Regions from separate parts of the Roseivivax sp. THAF30 genome, predicted to be linked through region 1. Evidence: riboswitches for the same ligand, from Rfam matches in the RefSeq annotation. Region 1 holds a riboswitch; each other region holds the start of a gene.
What was found. Region 1 has a riboswitch for cobalamin ahead of FIU91_RS08385 (DUF1636 domain-containing protein). Riboswitches for the same ligand answer to the same signal wherever they lie in the genome.
Positions count from the first base shown of each region.

Region 2: it holds a riboswitch for cobalamin, as region 1 does, so the genes downstream of both, bluB (5,6-dimethylbenzimidazole synthase) here and FIU91_RS08385 (DUF1636 domain-containing protein) in region 1, are expected to answer to the same signal.
Region 3: it holds a riboswitch for cobalamin, as region 1 does, so the genes downstream of both, FIU91_RS06880 (hypothetical protein) here and FIU91_RS08385 (DUF1636 domain-containing protein) in region 1, are expected to answer to the same signal.
Region 4: it holds a riboswitch for cobalamin, as region 1 does, so the genes downstream of both, FIU91_RS06415 (copper chaperone PCu(A)C) here and FIU91_RS08385 (DUF1636 domain-containing protein) in region 1, are expected to answer to the same signal.

Region 1 covers NZ_CP045389.1:1,728,024-1,732,230, forward strand. Annotated here, with positions in the region: gene cobN (cobaltochelatase subunit CobN) at 1-1,197, opposite strand, end outside; gene cobW (cobalamin biosynthesis protein CobW) at 1,203-2,255, opposite strand; gene FIU91_RS08385 (DUF1636 domain-containing protein) at 2,257-2,589, opposite strand; cobalamin riboswitch at 2,722-2,936, opposite strand; gene cobO (cob(I)yrinic acid a,c-diamide adenosyltransferase) at 3,025-3,633, shown strand; gene FIU91_RS08395 (cobyric acid synthase) at 3,952-4,207, shown strand, end outside.
Region 2 covers NZ_CP045389.1:3,518,262-3,522,468, forward strand. Annotated here, with positions in the region: gene FIU91_RS17020 (MAPEG family protein) at 1-356, shown strand, start outside; gene lpdA (dihydrolipoyl dehydrogenase) at 391-1,779, shown strand; cobalamin riboswitch at 1,834-2,010, shown strand; gene bluB (5,6-dimethylbenzimidazole synthase) at 2,059-2,739, shown strand; gene FIU91_RS17035 (lysozyme inhibitor LprI family protein) at 2,736-3,353, opposite strand; gene FIU91_RS17040 (pyridoxamine 5'-phosphate oxidase family protein) at 3,431-4,033, opposite strand; gene FIU91_RS17045 (1-acyl-sn-glycerol-3-phosphate acyltransferase) at 4,020-4,207, opposite strand, start outside.
Region 3 covers NZ_CP045389.1:1,414,604-1,418,810, reverse strand. Annotated here, with positions in the region: gene FIU91_RS06890 (ABC transporter substrate-binding protein) at 1-623, opposite strand, end outside; gene FIU91_RS06885 (ABC transporter ATP-binding protein) at 629-1,426, opposite strand; gene FIU91_RS06880 (hypothetical protein) at 1,423-1,725, opposite strand; cobalamin riboswitch at 1,848-2,060, opposite strand; gene FIU91_RS06875 (ATP-binding cassette domain-containing protein) at 2,157-2,930, opposite strand; gene FIU91_RS06870 (ABC transporter permease) at 2,992-4,056, opposite strand.
Region 4 covers NZ_CP045389.1:1,308,271-1,312,477, reverse strand. Annotated here, with positions in the region: gene FIU91_RS06420 (AI-2E family transporter) at 128-1,159, shown strand; gene FIU91_RS06415 (copper chaperone PCu(A)C) at 1,327-1,815, opposite strand; cobalamin riboswitch at 1,854-2,048, opposite strand; gene FIU91_RS06410 (cold-shock protein) at 2,230-2,436, shown strand; gene FIU91_RS06405 (hypothetical protein) at 2,562-2,762, shown strand; gene FIU91_RS06400 (GAF domain-containing sensor histidine kinase) at 2,921-4,186, shown strand.

The DNA of each region.
Region 1 (4,207 bases):
CAAGTTCCAGTCCCGCCCCGGATAGGTCGACAGGACGAGCGCCACGCGGCGATCGGCTGGCGGCGTCGCGGACAGCCGATACCAGGCCGCCACGCGCGCGCAGACCGCATCGACACGTCCGTCATGCGCCTGGTGGCGCAGCCGCGTGAATTGCAGATCCGGGTCGCGCGGCTCGGGCTCCTTGAACGAGACAACGCCGCCGAACAGCCGGCCATCCACCTCCGGCAGAACGACATGCATCGCCAGATCGGCCGGCGAAAGACCGCGCTCGGCTTCTTCCCAGGCTGCGCGGTCCGAGGTGGCGAGCGCGACCTGGAAGACCGGAACACCGGCCGCATCGAGCGGAGAGGCCCCGCCATCGCCCTTGCCCGAAAAGGCCGTCGCGTTGACGATGGCGGCAGGCGCAAGATGTCTCACTTGCCGTGCCATCCATTCTGCCGCGCCGGGCGCCTTCAGCGATGGCGCGAAAAGCCCCATGACGCGGAAGCCGCGCGCGCGCAGCCCGGCGAACATTGCCTCGATCGGTGCCAGATCGGCGGAGACCAGGAAGGACCGGTAGAAGACCACCAGCGCGAGCGGTGCATCCGGGGCGCTTGCCGCTTCCGGCCAAGGGGCGAGAACCGGGCAGGCGACGCCGTCTTCGGGAGTCCATCCGCCGACGCTCGGCAAGGCCTTCGACCCCTTTACCGGCCCCGCATAAAGGCCCGCTGCAAGTGCGAGTTGTTGCAAGGCCGCCTGCGCCGCGACCGCCCCGCCGGTATCGCAGAAATGCGACAGCCGTCGCAGCGTGGAGACCGGTATGGTCGAGACCGCGTCGAGCCGCGCATCGGGCCGCCCGTCCGCGGGCAGAACCGCGAGCGCGATGCCTTTCTCGCGCGCCAGCGCCTCGATCTGTTGCAAACCGTATGGCCAGTAGGATTGCCCGCCGATGAGACGGATCAGGATGCCTTTCGCGCCCTCCAGCGTCTGTTCGATATAGGTATCGACCGAGAGCGGATGCCGGAGTGCCGCGATATTGGCCAGGCGCAGAGACGGAATCCGTCCCTCGCGTCCGCCGCCCCGCTGCCATCCCGCCGCGAAGGCCCCGAGATCCGAATCCGAGAAGGACAGCACCACCAGATCGGCCGGGCTTTGGGCCAGGTCCGTCGGCGTGTCGGTCTCTTCGAGCCCGTGGCTTTCGCGGAAGACGACATGCATGGCGCTTACGCGGTCTCCTCGGCGGCGGTCAGCACGCGGGTGATGGCGGCGGCGTCGATATCGTCATGCTCTGCGATGACCACGAGCCGTCCCGCGCGCGCCTCGTCCGGGCCCCAGGGCCGGTCGAACTGGTGGCGCACGCGCGCGCCCACGGCCTGCACGAGAAGCCGCATCGGCTTGCCGGCGACGCTGGCATAGCCCTTCACGCGCAGGATGTTCTGTTCGCGGGCGAGCCGCTCGATCCGCGCGGCAAGATCGGCGGGCGAGGCAAGCTCGGGGATGTCGATGACGACGCTCTCGAAATCCTCGTGATCGTGCTCGGGCACCCCGTCGTGATGCGACGGGCGGGCGTCGATATCGTCTTCCGCGGCGGCGCCGATCCCGAGGATGATGCGCGGATCGACGTGGCCTTCAGCGACCTCGACCACCGGCAGCGGGCGCGGCGCTTCGGCGGCGATCACCGCGCGAGCCTTCTCGACGCCATCCTTGCCGGCAAGGTCCGGCTTGGTCAGCAGCACGATATCGGCGCAGGAGATCTGGTCCTCGAAGACTTCCGAGAGCGGCGTTTCGTGGTCGATGCTCTCATCGGCACGGCGCTGCGCGTCCACGGCCTCGACATCCGGCGCAAAGCGGCCCGCCGCGACCGCCTCGGCATCGGCGAGCGCGACAACGCCGTCCACGGTGATCTTGGACCGGATATCGGGCCAGTCGAAGGCCTTCAGAAGCGGCTTCGGCAAGGCCAGGCCGGAGGTCTCGATCAGGATATGCTCGGGCCGCGGGTCGAGCGCCAGAAGCGCCTCGATGGTCGGGATGAAATCATCCGCCACGGTACAGCAGATGCAGCCGTTCGCCAGCTCGACCACGTTCTCGGCGGGGCAATCGGGAATGGCGCAGCCCTTCAGGATCTCGCCGTCGACGCCCACATCGCCGAACTCGTTGACCACGACCGCGAGGCGCTTGCCGCCGGGGTTCTTCATCAGCTCGGAGATCAGCGTCGTCTTGCCCGATCCCAGGAAGCCGGTGACGATGGTGACGGGAAGTTTCTCGAGATCGGCCATGTCAGTCCTCCATCGGTGGCACGCGGGCCACGCAGTTCTTTTTGAAATGATCGGGCCGTTCCCGCCAGGGAATAAGCCCGTCTTGCGTCGCGTGATACTTCGCGGCGCCCTCGCGCAGAAGGTCCGGATGCGACGCTTCGTGCAGATTTCCGTAAATGTAGGTCCAGCGCCCGCGCCCGCGCAGGGCAACAGTGCAGCCGCCATCGCAGTTCTGCAGGCAGTCTACCGCGCGAAGCGTGACGCCGTCAGGCATCGTTCCGTCAAGCGCGGCGAAAAGCGCGGCGCCGGGACGTGTGCCGTCCTCGGCGACGTCGAGCCCGCGGCGGCAGGTCATGCAGACGAGAAGCTCGGCTGGTTGGGGAGAGGCGGGGTCGGACAAGCGGGTCCCTCGGGGTCGGAGGACGAGGGCAGGGGTGGCAGGGGCGTCGGTATCGCGCCCGAAGCCACCGGAACACCCCGTCCGGTTGCGTGGTCTCTCGCCCAAGGCAGGTCTCCCGGCTGCCGGATCCGAGGCCTTGCCTCGCGGGCGCCCTGCCTTCCCGGTCCCTGAGGGCCAGTGGCGTTCGGGCGACCTCTCCGGGTCACGGTCGCGGGGGCGGCTGCGGCATGACCCCTCGGGGCGCCCGCATTCCCTTTTCACCTCGGGGTCGACCCCAAGGCACCTTGTGCGCCCATCCTTGTTGCGCTGCACGCCCGGCCTGTCAAGCGATGCGATTGACTGCACGAGGGCAGGGTGCCAGTCATGCGCCATTCGCGACAGGAGCCGGACATGGACGAGATCACTGCCCGCCACAATGAGAAGATGAAGCGGATCAAGGCCGCCCGCGACGAGATGATGAAGACCAAGACCGAGCAGAAGGGTCTGGTCATCGTCCATACCGGCAAAGGCAAGGGCAAAAGCTCCTCCGCCTTCGGCATGATCATGCGCTGTATCGCCCACGGTATGCCGAGTGCCGTCGTGCAGTTCATCAAGGGCAATTGGGAAACCGGGGAGCGCACCTTCCTGCGTGAGCGCTTCTCCGAGGAATGCCGCTTTTTCGTTTCGGGCGAAGGCTTCACATGGGAGACGCAGGATCGCGAGCGTGACGTCGCCGCCGCCCAGCATGGCTGGCGTATCGCGAAAGAGCAGATCCTCGATCCCGAAATCGAGTTCGTGCTTCTCGACGAGATCAACATCGCGCTGCGCTACGATTACCTCGATATCGACGAGGTGGTGGATTTCCTGCTGACCGAAAAGCCCCACATGACGCATGTCTGCCTCACCGGGCGTAACGCCAAGCCCGAACTCATCGAGGCGGCGGACCTCGTGACAGAATTCGAGCTTCTGAAACATCCCTTCCGCGAAGGCGTGAAAGCGCAGAAAGGCGTCGAGTTTTGAGTGTGCCCGCGCCTCCGTCCGCTCGAAGCGCTGAGGAGGATCGCGCCGGGGGGCCAGCCCCCCGGACCCCCCGCGGTATTTTTACCAACCCAAAGACACGAAGCCTTAACGCTTATTCGGGCACTCTTCGCTGGCGGTACAGGGAGCGGTCCCGATGACCGCCCAAGCCAAAGACGCCGCGCTCTGTCCGTCTGACGTGGGGCCGGGCGCGGCGTTGCGGTCCGGTGCGCGGCGCTTCTGTTTTTGGGTTGGCCCAAATACCGACTTTGCACCCGTGGGGCCGGGCGCGCGCATGGGCATGAGCGCCTGGAGGCGCATATGAGCCGGGCGCTGATGATCCAGGGCACGGGCTCCAACGTGGGCAAATCGGTTCTTGTCGCCGGGCTTTGCCGCGCCGCGGTGAAACGCGGGCTGTCGGTTGCGCCGTTCAAGCCGCAGAACATGTCCAATAATGCCGCCGTGACCGCGGATGGCGGGGAAATCGGCCGCGCGCAGGCATTGCAGGCCCGAGCGGCGGGTCTTGCGCTCCATACCGATATGAACCCCGTGCTCCTGAAACCCGAATCCGAGACGG
Region 2 (4,207 bases), 1.8 Mb from region 1:
AATGCGTTCAGTTCGTGCTGTTCGCGATCCCTGCGAACCTCGAACTGGGCCCCGGCTACACGATGTCCGCCCGCGACCGCGAGCCCTCGCGCGAGCTCTCGACCGGGACCGCCCGGCTCCAGCGGGCGCTCGGAAATCATTTCGAGGGGCTCATCCTCTTCACCATCGCGGTCGTCGTCGTCACCTATGCCGACAAGGGCGATGTCTTCACCGCGGCCTTCGCCGTGATCTACCTGCTGGCGCGCATCCTCTACGTGCCGGCCTATTACTTCGGTTGGCGTCCGGGCCGCTCCCTCATATGGGCGGCGGGCTGGCTCGCCACGGTTCTCATGCTGATTTACGCGCTGATCTCCTGATCGGCGCTCCGACAGAAAAGAAAGGACAAGGGAAATGGCTTCCTACGATGTCATCGTGATCGGCTCCGGCCCCGGCGGCTACGTGGCCGCGATCCGCGCCTCGCAGCTCGGTCTCAAGACGGCCTGCGTCGAAGGGCGCGAGACGCTGGGCGGCACCTGCCTCAACGTGGGCTGCATCCCCTCCAAGGCGCTCCTGCACGCCACGCACCAGCTGCACGAGGCCGAGCACAACTTCGCCAAGATGGGCCTCAAGGGCAAATCCCCCTCGGTCGACTGGGACCAGATGCAGACCTACAAGGGCGAGACGATCGAGACCAACACCAAGGGCATCGAGTTCCTGTTCAAGAAGAACAAGATCGACTGGCTCAAGGGCTGGGGCTCTATCCCCGAGAAGGGCAAGGTCAAGGTCGGCGACGAGGTGCACGAGGCGAAGAATATCATCATCGCCACCGGCTCGGACGTCGCCACGCTGAAGGGTGTCGAGATCGACGAGAAGATCGTCGTCTCGTCTACCGGCGCATTGTCGCTGCCGAAGATTCCCAAGAAGATGGTGGTGATCGGCGCGGGCGTGATCGGTCTCGAGATGGGCTCGGTTTATGCGCGCCTCGGCACCGAGGTTACGGTGGTCGAATATCTCGACAAGATCACCCCGACGATGGACGGCGAGGTTTCCAAGAACTTCCAGAAGATCCTGCAGAAACAGGGGCTGACCTTCGTGCTGGGTGCGGCCGTCTCGGGCGTCGAGACGATGAAGACCAAGGCGAAGGTCTCCTACACGCTCAAGAAGGACGACAGCGAAGAGGTGCTGGACGCCGATGTCGTTCTCGTCTCCACGGGCCGCAAGCCGGTGACCGAGGGTCTCGGCCTAAAGGAACTCGGGGTCGAGATCACCGAGCGCGGATTCGTGAAGACCGACGGGCATTGGAAGACCAACGTCGACGGCATTTACGCAATCGGCGATGCGACCGAAGGCCCAATGCTCGCTCACAAGGCCGAGGATGAGGGCATGGCCGCCGCCGAGGCGATTGCCGGCAAGGCGGGCCACGTGAACTACGACGTGATCCCGAGCGTCATCTATACCCATCCAGAGGTCGCCGCTGTCGGCAAGACCGAAGAAGAGCTGAAGGATGCGGGGCACTCCTACAAGGTTGGCAAGTTTTCCTTCATGGGTAACGGCCGGGCGAAGGCCAATTTCGCCGCGGACGGCTTCGTGAAGATCCTCGCCGACAAGGACACCGACCGCATCCTTGGGGCACATATCATCGGCCCGATGGCGGGCGATCTCATCCACGAGATCTGCGTAGCGATGGAGTTTGGAGCGGCGGCGGAGGATTTGGCCCTGACCTGCCACGCCCACCCGACCTATTCCGAAGCGGTGCGCGAGGCTGCCCTGGCCTGCGGAGACGGCCCGATCCACATGTGATCGGCTCGTCAGCCCGGAACCGAAGCCCGCCCTTGCCGACAGGGGCGGGCTTTGTCACATCTGGCTTGTGCAGGTGCCCCGCATGGGGAGAATCGGGAAGCCGGGGCAGCTCCGGCGCGGGCCCGCCGCTGTGACGGGGACGGGACGGCAATGCCACTGGAGCGATCCGGGAAGGCGCCGCGACCCGGACGATCCGAAGCCAGAAGACCGGCCTGCACAAAACCCGCGCCCCGCGTAAGGACGGCGAGGCGGCGCAGCGTTTTGCAAGGGAGGCCAGCCGTGCCGCCATCGTCCACTTGCGCGCCGAAGCCAGCGCGCGTTTTCACCGACACCGAGCGTCAGGCTCTCCACGATGTCATCGCCCACCGGCGTGATGTCCGGAACGAATTCCTGCCGGACCCGATCGAGCCGTCCCTCCTGCGCCGCATCCTCGAGGCGGCGCATCGCGCCCCGTCGGTCGGACTGTCGCAGCCGTGGAATTTCATTCTCGTTCGCGACCCCGCGCGCAAGGTCGACGTCAAAGCGATCTTCGACCGCGCCAACGACGCAGCTTGCGCGATGTTTCCCGAGGCGCGGCAATCGGACTATGCGCGGCTCAAGCTCGAAGGAATTGAAAAAGCGCCGCTGAATATCGTCGTCACCTGCGACCGGCGCCGCGGAGGTCAGGTCGTGCTGGGCAAGACCCAGAACCCCGAGATGGATCTCTATTCGACCGTCTGCGCGGTGCAGAACCTCTGGCTTGCCGCCCGGGCAGAAGGTGTCGGCATGGGCTGGGTCAGTATCTACGACAAGGCAGAGCTCTCGGCCCTGTTCGCCCTGCCCGAGAATGTGGAGATCGTCGCCTATCTGTGTCTCGGCCACGTGTCGGACATGTTCGACGGGCCAGAACTTGAAGCGCGAGGATGGGCACGGGCCGAAAGCCTCGACGCCGCGATCATGGAGGAGTGCTGGCAGGGTTAGCGGCGCGCGGCTACCGTGCAAGTGTATTCGGTCCCGTCGGGGTCGGGCTCGCGATATGTGGCCTCGTCGCCCTTGATCCAGATGAACCGCCCGAAAGAGCCGTCATATCGCGCGCCGGAGGCGGTGCGGCTGAGCGTTCCGGCGTCGATCGTGTCGCGGCGCTCGAACCTCACGCTCGGAAGTTCGGTGTCGAAGAACAGCGTCACGACCTCGTTCGCAGGAGTGCCGCCACAGGTCCAGAACACGGTCTCCGCTGGTTCCTCGAGTCGCCAGGTCGCGACCAGTTCGCCCTCACGGCGCAGATACGCATCGCTGACGCAGGCGCGCAGGTCTTCGGCTTTCCAGCAGTCGTCACGACCCGAAATCCAGCCGCGCTGCGTTGCCCGCAGCTCCGCCTCCGCATACGCCGCTCCGGCATCGAGGCCCTGCACGACAGAAAGAGCCGCGCCGAAACGATCCGCGAGCCTGCGGTCGAGCCGCGCAAGATCGGCATCCGAGCAGATGAGTGTTTCCGCCTCGCTCCCCGCGTTGGCACACTCGAAGGACGGACCGTCCTGTGCCAGCGCAGGCGCGGAAATCCCGAGGATTGCGATGAGGGAATGAACGAGTCGCATGGCGGACCTCCTTTTGACCGATAACGGGATGATACCGCCCGGACAGGTCGTCACTAATCATCATTCGAGGCGGCGCATCACCACATACGATCCTTGGCGCGCTCGGCGTAGCCCGCATCATAGTCCGGTCCGCCATGCGATCCGGCCGAGCCTTCCTCGATAAGCTGGCCAGTCGTGGGCACGCCCTCCGCATCGTCGCGGTCCCAGAGCCCCGAGCGCATGATGGCTTTCGCACATTGCGCGTAAAGCTCCATGACCTCGATGACGATGACGCTTTTCGGGTAACGGCCGCGCTGCTCGAACCGGGCGCACGCATCGGTGTCGTCGGTCACGAACGCCGTGCCGTTGACGCGCACGACGCTCTTGTGACCGGGAATCATGAACATCAGCGCGACGCGCGGATCGCGCACGATATTCCGCAAGGAATCGAGGCGATTGTTGCCCTGCCAATCGGGCATCAGGATCGTGCGCTCATCCGCCACCATCACGACGGGGCCATCGTCACCGCGTGGGCTGCCGTCAACGCCCTCCGGACCGACCGTCGACAGGATGCAGAAGCGCGACGCCTCGATCCATTCGCGATGTCTCGGACCGATCCGGGTGGCGACCTTCGTCAGCGATGCGGGCACCGGTGCGTCGTAGAGCGCGTCAAGCGCCGCCTCGCTTTCAAATTTTTGCATGAAACCCGGCCTCTTCGAGAAGTGTGTCCGATGCCGCCTCGACCTCGGTTTCGAGGCGCTTGAGAAAGCCCTCCCGGCTGGTGCCTGCCGGGATGCGCGGCAGAAACTCGACGACGGCCTTGCCGGGTCTGCGGTAGATACCCTTGCGCTGCCAGGTCACGCCGGCATTCGTCG
Region 3 (4,207 bases), 310 kb from region 1:
GCGGTAAAGGGTGTGTCCTCGCCGCTGTCGTAGACGAAGACGCGCGGCGGCTCCCCCTCCCCAAGCCCTTCGCTGAACTGGGCCAGTTCCGCCCGATACCCTTCGACCAGCTCCGTCGCCCGCTCTTCGACCTGGAAGATCCGACCGAGGTTCACGAGGTCATCATACATGTCCTCGATGCTCGCCTTTTCCGTCTTCATGATATGCGCGCAGGATTCGGATAATTCGTAGACCTTGATCCCGAAAGGCTCGAGCGTGTCGGGCGTCACTTCGCCGCCGACCTTCATGCCGTAATTCCAACCCGCGAAAAAGAAATCCGCGTCGGCGCCAACCAGCACCTCTTTGGAGGGGTATTTCGCGGAGAGTTCCGGCAGTTCCTCGACGCCCGCGCGCATGTCCTCGTCGAGCGTCTTCCAGCCGGAAATGCCGGTATAGCCGACCATGCGATCAGCCAGACCGAGCACGAGCATCATTTCGGTCAGGTTCACGTCGTTCGCGACCGCCCGCTGAGGCGGCGCGTCGAAGGTGACCGTGCGGTCGCAACTTTTCACGGTGGTTTCAGCACTCGCCATGCCAGCGCCGAGCATCAGGGCGCCGGCCCCGAAAGTGAGGGACTTTATCATATCGGTCATTCTTCTTGCAGGTGAAAGGTGAGGTGGTCCGTTGCGCTCAGGCTCAAATGATCGCGGCGCGCGTCGACGTCGAATGCGCGAGAGACAGATGCTTCGCAGAGCACTGTGTGGGGCGGGCCGAACCCGAGGGTGCGGCCCGATTTGAGGAGCAGCACGTCATCGCAGACGCCCGCGGCCATGTTGAGATCGTGCAGCGACGTGACGATGGTGAGCGGCAGGTCGCGGATCAGCCGAAGCACTTCGAGCTGGTGGCGGATATCGAGATGATTCGTCGGCTCGTCGAGGATCAGAAGGCCCGGCTCCTGTGCCAGCGCGCGAGCCACCATGACCCGCTGACGCTCTCCGCCCGACAAGGTGCCGAGATGACGGTCGGCAAACCCGCGCAGCGCGAGGCGGTCGAGCGCGCCCTCGACGATCTCTGCATCGCGCGCACCGCCAAAACCGCCGAAGCCGGAGCGGTGCGGCGTGCGTCCCAGAGCCACGATTTCGCGCACCGTGAGCGCGAAGTCCGTCGGCTGTTCCTGAAGCACTGCCGCGACCTTCCGCGCCACGTTCCGCGCGGACATGCGCCAGATGTCCTCGCCATCGAGCCAGACATGTCCGCTCGTCGGTCGATAATAGCGATAGAGCAGGCGCAGGAGCGTCGTTTTACCGGCGCCGTTCGGGCCGACGATGCCCAGGACGCGCCCCGGCTTCAGCGCCAAGGTCGTCTCCATCAGGATCGGACTCGTGCCTTTCTTCAGCGTCCAGGACACGCCTTCGAGTTCGAGGCCCGCGGCCGCTTGAGCAGTCAAGGCGTCACCCGTCGGGCACGCGCTCCGCCGCGCCGCGTCGCCTGCGGCAGCCGCAATGTCAGCGGTGCCGGTGACGCGGCCACAGCGCGCGAGACGAGATCGCAAAACACTGCAAGCGCAGGCGAATATCCGGCCGCCGGCAGGGACAGCACCAACGCCCGCTCGGCCTCTTGTGCGAAGCTGCGCTCGCCCGGCAAGGCGCCCAGCCATTGCAGGAAACCGAGATGTCCCATCTCGTCCGCTCGGTCAGGCGGCATGGGTCCTATGTCGAGTTGTGAAATCGTGTATTCGAGAAACATCGCGCCCTCCGCGCAAAGCGGCAGGGCAATCGGGATACCGGCGATGTAATCGTCCCTGTCAGGTCCATCTCTGGCACTCCGTCCCGAGACGCCCCGCCCGGGTTGAAGGTGGCTGCGAAACGCTGATGCGCTCCGGAGATGGCAGGTCTCCTGACTCGCGGGTCATTGCTTGTTCGAACCTTCCCGGGCCCGTGGTGGCCCAGTGGCGACATCGAACGCGCTCTCCGCTCACAGTTGCGGGGGCAGTCACGGATTTGGCGAGTGGTGCCGCACCGTGTTCCCTTTCTCATCCCTTGGCCCGAAGGCCATCGAGAACCATCGACGGCCACGTGCTCACACTCCCTCGTTCGGGTCAAGACGCGGCGGGATCACCCGGGACCAAGCGCAGCCTCAAGTCAAGGAAGCGGTCGGCTCTGCGCCCTGCCCGGCTGTCAGGCCGCCACGCCCTCCGGCACCTTCGCGCCGGTCATGTAGGCCACAGCGTCGGACATCGAATGTTCCTTGGGATCGATCACGCAGAGCCGCTTGCCAAGACGATGGACGTGAATCCGGTCCGCCAGTTCGAAGACATGCGGCATGTTGTGCGAGATCAGGATGATCGGAATGCCCCGGCTTCGCACGTCGAGGATCAGCTCGAGCACCTTGCGGCTTTCCTTCACGCCAAGCGCCGCGGTGGGCTCGTCGAGGATGATGACCTTCGAGCCGAAGGCGGCGGCGCGGGCCACGGCCACGCCCTGCCGCTGACCGCCGGACAGCGTCTCGACCGCCTGGTTGATGTTCTGGATCGTCATCAGGCCAAGATCGTTCAGCTTCTCGCGGGCGATCTGCTCCATCTTCGGCTTGTCGAGCTGGCGCAGCCATTTGCCGCGAAAGCCGGGCCTGCGGATCTCCCGGCCCATGAACATGTTGTCCGCGATCGACAGCGCAGGCGACATGGCAAGGGTCTGGTAGACGGTTTCGATCCCGTGCGCGCGCGCTTCGATGGGCGAATGGAAGAGCACCTTCTTGCCATCGAGCCAGATCTCGCCGGAATCGGGCACCACGGCACCCGAGACGGCCTTCACCAGAGTCGACTTTCCGGCCCCGTTGTCGCCGATCACCGCAAGGATTTCGCCAGGGTAAAGGTCGAAGTCGCAATGATCGATGGCAACGACCTTGCCGAAGCGCTTCACGAGGTTGCGTGCCTTGAGCATGGGTTCGGTCATGTCGTCACCTTTCGGGCCGAGGGCAGCATTGATGCGTGCAAGAGCGTGGTTGGGCGCTTGCTCATGTCGTCACCTTCCGGATCCACTGGTCGACAGCGACCGCGCCGATGATGAGTGCCCCGATGAGAAGGTAAGTCCATTGCGCGTTGGCTCCGGCCATCCGCAGGCCAAGCTCGAAGACGCCCACGATCAGCGCGCCGAAGAAGGCCCCGTAGATCGAGCCGCGCCCGCCAAAGAGCGATATCCCCCCGATCACCACCGCGGTGATGGATTGGATGTTGCCGATCGTGCCCGTCGATGCCGAGGGCGAGACCGAGCCGAAACGGCCGATCATCACCCAGCCCGCGATCCCGCAGATGAACCCCGCGAGCATATAGACGCTCATCAAGGTCTTGTGCCGGTCGACGCCCGCGAGCGAGGCCGCGTCGGGATCGTCGCCGACCGCGTAGACGTGGCGGCCCCATGCTGTCGAGCGCAGACAATAGGCCAGGATCACAACGAGAAGGATCATCGTAACAACGCCGAGCGTGAACCGCGCTCCGCCCCACTCGATTGTCGTGCCCATGAGCTGCAGGATCGGAGCCTCTTCGCGCAAATCCTGGCTCCGGATCGTCTCGTTCTGCGAATACAGATAGTTCGCCGCCAGCACGATCTGCCACATGCCGAGCGTGACGATGAACGGCGGCAGCTTCACGCGGCTGACGAGCCAGCCCGAGATCGCGCCGATGCCCGTGCCGATGGCAAGCCCGAGCGCGATGGAGATCGCGGGCGGTATCCCGTATCGGAACGTGAACTGGCCCATGATGACCGAGCTCAGGACCGCTATCGCGCCGACCGAGAGATCGATGCCCGCGGTCAGGATGATCAGCGATTGCGCCGCGGCCAGAACACCGACGATCTGCACCTGCTGCAGGATCAGCGTCAGGGTGCTCGGCGAAAAGAACCGCTCACCGAGGACGAGGCCGAAAATCACGATTGCGGTGACGAGCACGATCAGCGGGACAAGCGCCGGCGTGACATGCAGCGCGTGCTGGATCTTGCCGACAACGCCCTTGCCGTCGTCGTCGAACTTGGCGACGTCCTGCGAGGCGTCCTTCAGCGAGCTTTCATATTCCGATCCGGCCATGTGCTCTTCCTCCCTCGGAGGGCGCATCGGGCAGGATACGCCGTTGCGTGTGCGGGGGCCCGGGCGACACGCGCCCCCGTCATGGTCTCATACCTCATGTCGGCATGGGGTAGGCCGGGGCCCGGACGCATCCGGGCCACCGGCGATAGCT
Region 4 (4,207 bases), 420 kb from region 1:
CTGGCCACAATTTCCGCACCGACAGCGCCGGGGCGACATTCGCCTCGACCCGGCGCCCCATCCAATTGACACGACCGCATGTCATCCGGGAAAAGGCCGCCATTGCATGCGTAACCCGGACGTCGACATGAGAACTCTGACCTATGGTCTGGCACTGACATTGATGATCGGCTGGGTTCTCTGGATCGGCAAGCCGGTTCTCCTGCCGGTGCTTTCCGCGATCATCGCGGTGTACGTTCTGTTGACCGCCGCGGCGAGCATGGGGCAGTTGCCGGTCCTTGGGCGTTTTCCCAACTGGGCGCTGAGGGCGATCATCCTGCTCCTTTTCACCTGCGCGGTGATCCTTCTCTTCGTGCTGGTGATCAATAACCTCGCGCAAGTGGCAGCCGCCCTACCCCGCTACGAAACGAATCTCGACGCGATCGCGACCCAGTTCGCCGGGCTTCTGCGAATCGAGAACGAGCCGACCTGGGAAAATCTCAGAAGCGCCACGCTGGACCGCATCGATATGGGAAGCTGGGTGACACCGGCCCTTCTGTCGTTGCAGGATTTCGGGGTCGCCCTGTTCCTGGTCGTTCTCTACGCGAGCTTCATCATGGCCGAGCGCGGCACGATGGCGAAGAAGGTCGTCATCGCGATGGGCGGCGAGACGACCGGGGAGCGTGCCCTGTCGCTTCTGAGCCGGATCAACGAACGCGTCGGGGAATACCTCTTCGTGAAGACGGTTCTGAACGTCCTTCTCGGCGGGATTTCCTACGCGATCATGCTGGTGCTCGGCATCGAGTTCGCGCTCTTCTGGGCGGTGCTGATCGCTTTCCTGAATTACATCCCGTATTTCGGATCGATCGTCGGCGTGGTGTTTCCGGTCCTCCTGAGCCTCGCGCAATTCGGCTCTCTGTGGATGTCCGGCGTCGTCCTGATTTCCCTGACCACCGCGCAGATGTTCATCGGCGCGTATCTTGAGCCGCGCATGATGGGACGCGCGTTCAATCTCAGTCCCTTCGTCGTTCTCTTGGCGCTTGCCTTCTGGAGCACGCTCTGGGGCCTGGCAGGCGCCCTTCTCGCCGTTCCGATGACAGCGAGCCTCGTGATGGTTCTGGCAGAGATCAAGCTGACACGCCCCGTGGCGATCCTTCTGTCAGCCAGTGGGCGGGTCTGACGAGCAGGTGGGACGTTTCGCCAGTCTTCGGGTGTTCCGGCCGGCCCCGTAAGCCCTGTTCCCATCCACCGTTCGGCACTGCGGCAACATGTGCCCGAAGAAAACAGGCCCGGCGAGACATCGCCGGGCCGTATTCATTTCAGAAAGGTCCGCTGACCGGAATTCGATCAGCTCGTTTCTTCGTCGTGGTCATGGTCGTGATCGCCATGCTCCACCTCGACCTCGATTTCCATCTCGCCAAGACCGTCGAATGTCAGGTGCGCGTGGAAGTGGTCTCCGCCTTCGAAGGCTTCCTGCACGTTATGGAAGACGACGTGAACGCCGCTCGGCTGCATGGTCAGCACCTGGCCCGGCGCGATCTCGAGCGCGCTGACCTCGCGGACGGACATGGTGCCGCTGTCGCTCACGGAAGGTGCCTGGAAGATGCCGCTATCTGCGAAATCGACCGACGCGCCGGTCAGCGTGACAGCGGTGTCGGTGGTGTTCTCGATGGTCATGAAGACATCCATCGAATGGGCGGAGGCGCTCACTTCGACGGTATGGGCATGGCTGACCACGATACCGTTCGCTTCGAAGATATCGCCATCATGGTGCGCGGCGGCAGGCATGATGAATGCGGCCGATATCGCGGCCGCGGTAATTGCACGGTGGAACATAGTGATCTCCTGTTCGGGGCCCTCCGCCCCGGTGGTTGGCTCAAGTCATGTCCGCTGACAGGTTTCCTGGCTCGCGGTGGACGATCCGACCCCCACCTTCCCAACCTGTCGGTCAGTGGCATTACGGAGATCGACATGCCGCTTACAGTTGCGGGGGCAGCGTCGGCGTCTCACCGACTTCCCTAATCTTCTCGGACAAACTCACCGTAGCAGGCCGCGCCTCGAACGCAATCGGCGCAGGCGAAGATAAATCGCGGATGTCATTGTAATTCTCCGCGCGGGTCGTCATATCTCGCAGGCTTGCGTATTTTGCTCGACCCTCTGTCTCCGCTTTGCCGGCCTCAGTTGAAGATCGAAACTGGCACGGCCAAAGCTGTCGCATCCAGCGGACAGCACACACAAGGAGACAACGGTATGGCCACTGGCACCGTAAAATGGTTCAATTCCACCAAAGGCTTCGGCTTCATCGAGCCGGAATCCGGCGGCAAGGACGTGTTCGTCCACATCTCTGCGGTCGAGCGTTCGGGCCTGTCCGAGCTCAAGGACAACCAGAAGGTGACCTTCGAGATCGAAAGCGGCCGCGACGGTCGCGAATCCGCGACGAATCTCGAACTCGCGTGATCGAACGCACGCGGCACGCGCTTTGATGCGTGTCGCGGTGCACTAATCTTGCCGGAGCGCGGTCCCGTCGCGCACCGGCTCTCGAACCGCCTGTGGCGGCACACTCGATCCGTGAAGGCACTCGCATGAGTTCGAAGAAATCCGTTCCGGGGCCCTCGAAATCCGAGACGCGCGCAGAACAGACCACCGCCATCGCGACCGAGATCATTGACCGCGAAACCAGCGCTCGCACCGCGAAGACCGAGCGCTTGCGCGCTGCAAGGTTGCAGCGTGACGCCGATCTGAAGAAGCCGGCCAAGCGCACTGCCGCCAAGGGCAAGGACTGATCGCGCAGCCGGAGCCCGCATCGCGGGGATAGGAAACGCGGCCTTCGAAACGTCTGACCAGATGCGGCACGTCTGCTCTTTACTCGATGGATGTCCAGGAACTCGCGAAGGCATTCTCGCGTTTTTGCCGCTGAGCACACACGTTTGAGGAGTTTCCGATGACGCGCTCAGCCATCTCTTTCCCATTTGCATCGAACGAGCACGCACGTCTCCGCGAAGTGCGTGAAGTGGTCGATTCCGAGCGGCGAGGCGATCCCCTTTTGCAAGACATAGCCGAGCGTGCCGCCGAAATGTTCGGCACGCCAGCCGCTTTGATCTCAGTCGTCGACGCCGACCACCAATGGTTTCTCGGCCAGACCGGGATCGACTTGGAAATGACTCCGCGCGACTACTCGATCTGCTCGCGGGCGATCATGTCGGACCGGCCGCTGATCCTGCCCGATACGCTCGAACATGCCGAGTTCAGCACCCACCCAGCCGTCCTGCAGGCGCCGAATGTCAGGTTCTATGTCGGAGCGCCGATCGTGCTGCGATCGGGGTTTCGTGTTGGCAGCGTCTGCGCCTTGGACGTCGCGCCCCACGAAGCGCCGTCGGACGAGAAGATCAGCGCGCTCCAGAACCTCGCAGCCGAGGTCGTCCAGTATCTCGAGGCGCAGCACCAGCAGCGCTCGGGCGGTCAAACCGCGAACCGCAAGCAAATCGCCGGCGACGCGCAGCAGGAATTCTTGAACTTGATCGGCCACGAGTTCCGCACGCCGCTGACCGTGCTGCTCGGAAATGCCCGGCTCCTGCGTGCGGGCGTCAAGGACGAGCTCGGGATCGATCCAAAGAAGCGCGCGGACTTGTCCGACCGGGCAATCTCCGCCGTCATAGCCTCCGGCGAGCATCTGCAGAGGCTGATCGAGCATGTCATGCGTTTCACCGATCTTCAGAGTGGTGAACTCATGCTCACGGAAGAGACCATTCAGTGCCGGGATCTTCTCGATGCCGTCGTGTCTCCGATCAGCCCGATGGTCACGGCGTCGCATCGCAATGTCCGCGCGCAATGTTCAGACGAGATCCGGACGATCAAGGGGGACGGAGAGCAGCTGCTTGTCGCCCTCTCGTCACTCGTGACGAACGCCGTGACGCACGGAAAGGGCGATATAGAGCTATTTTCGACGAAAGGTGAGAATCGGACGCTTCGCATTGTCTGTTCCGATGAAGGCGACGGGCCGTCGGAGGAACAGGTCAACCGATCGGACCGGCCTTTCGCGATCTACCAGGACCTGAAGACACGCACGACCAGTGGCCTCGGCCTGGGCCTGCCCTTGGCGCGAAAGATCACCGAGCTCCACGGTGGTCGACTGCAACGCGGCCGCAACGAGACTAGCTCATGGGTCGAACTCGTGCTCCCTGGCTGGCGCTGTGGCTTGACGGCCTAGAGCCCGTTAAAGAAGACTGTC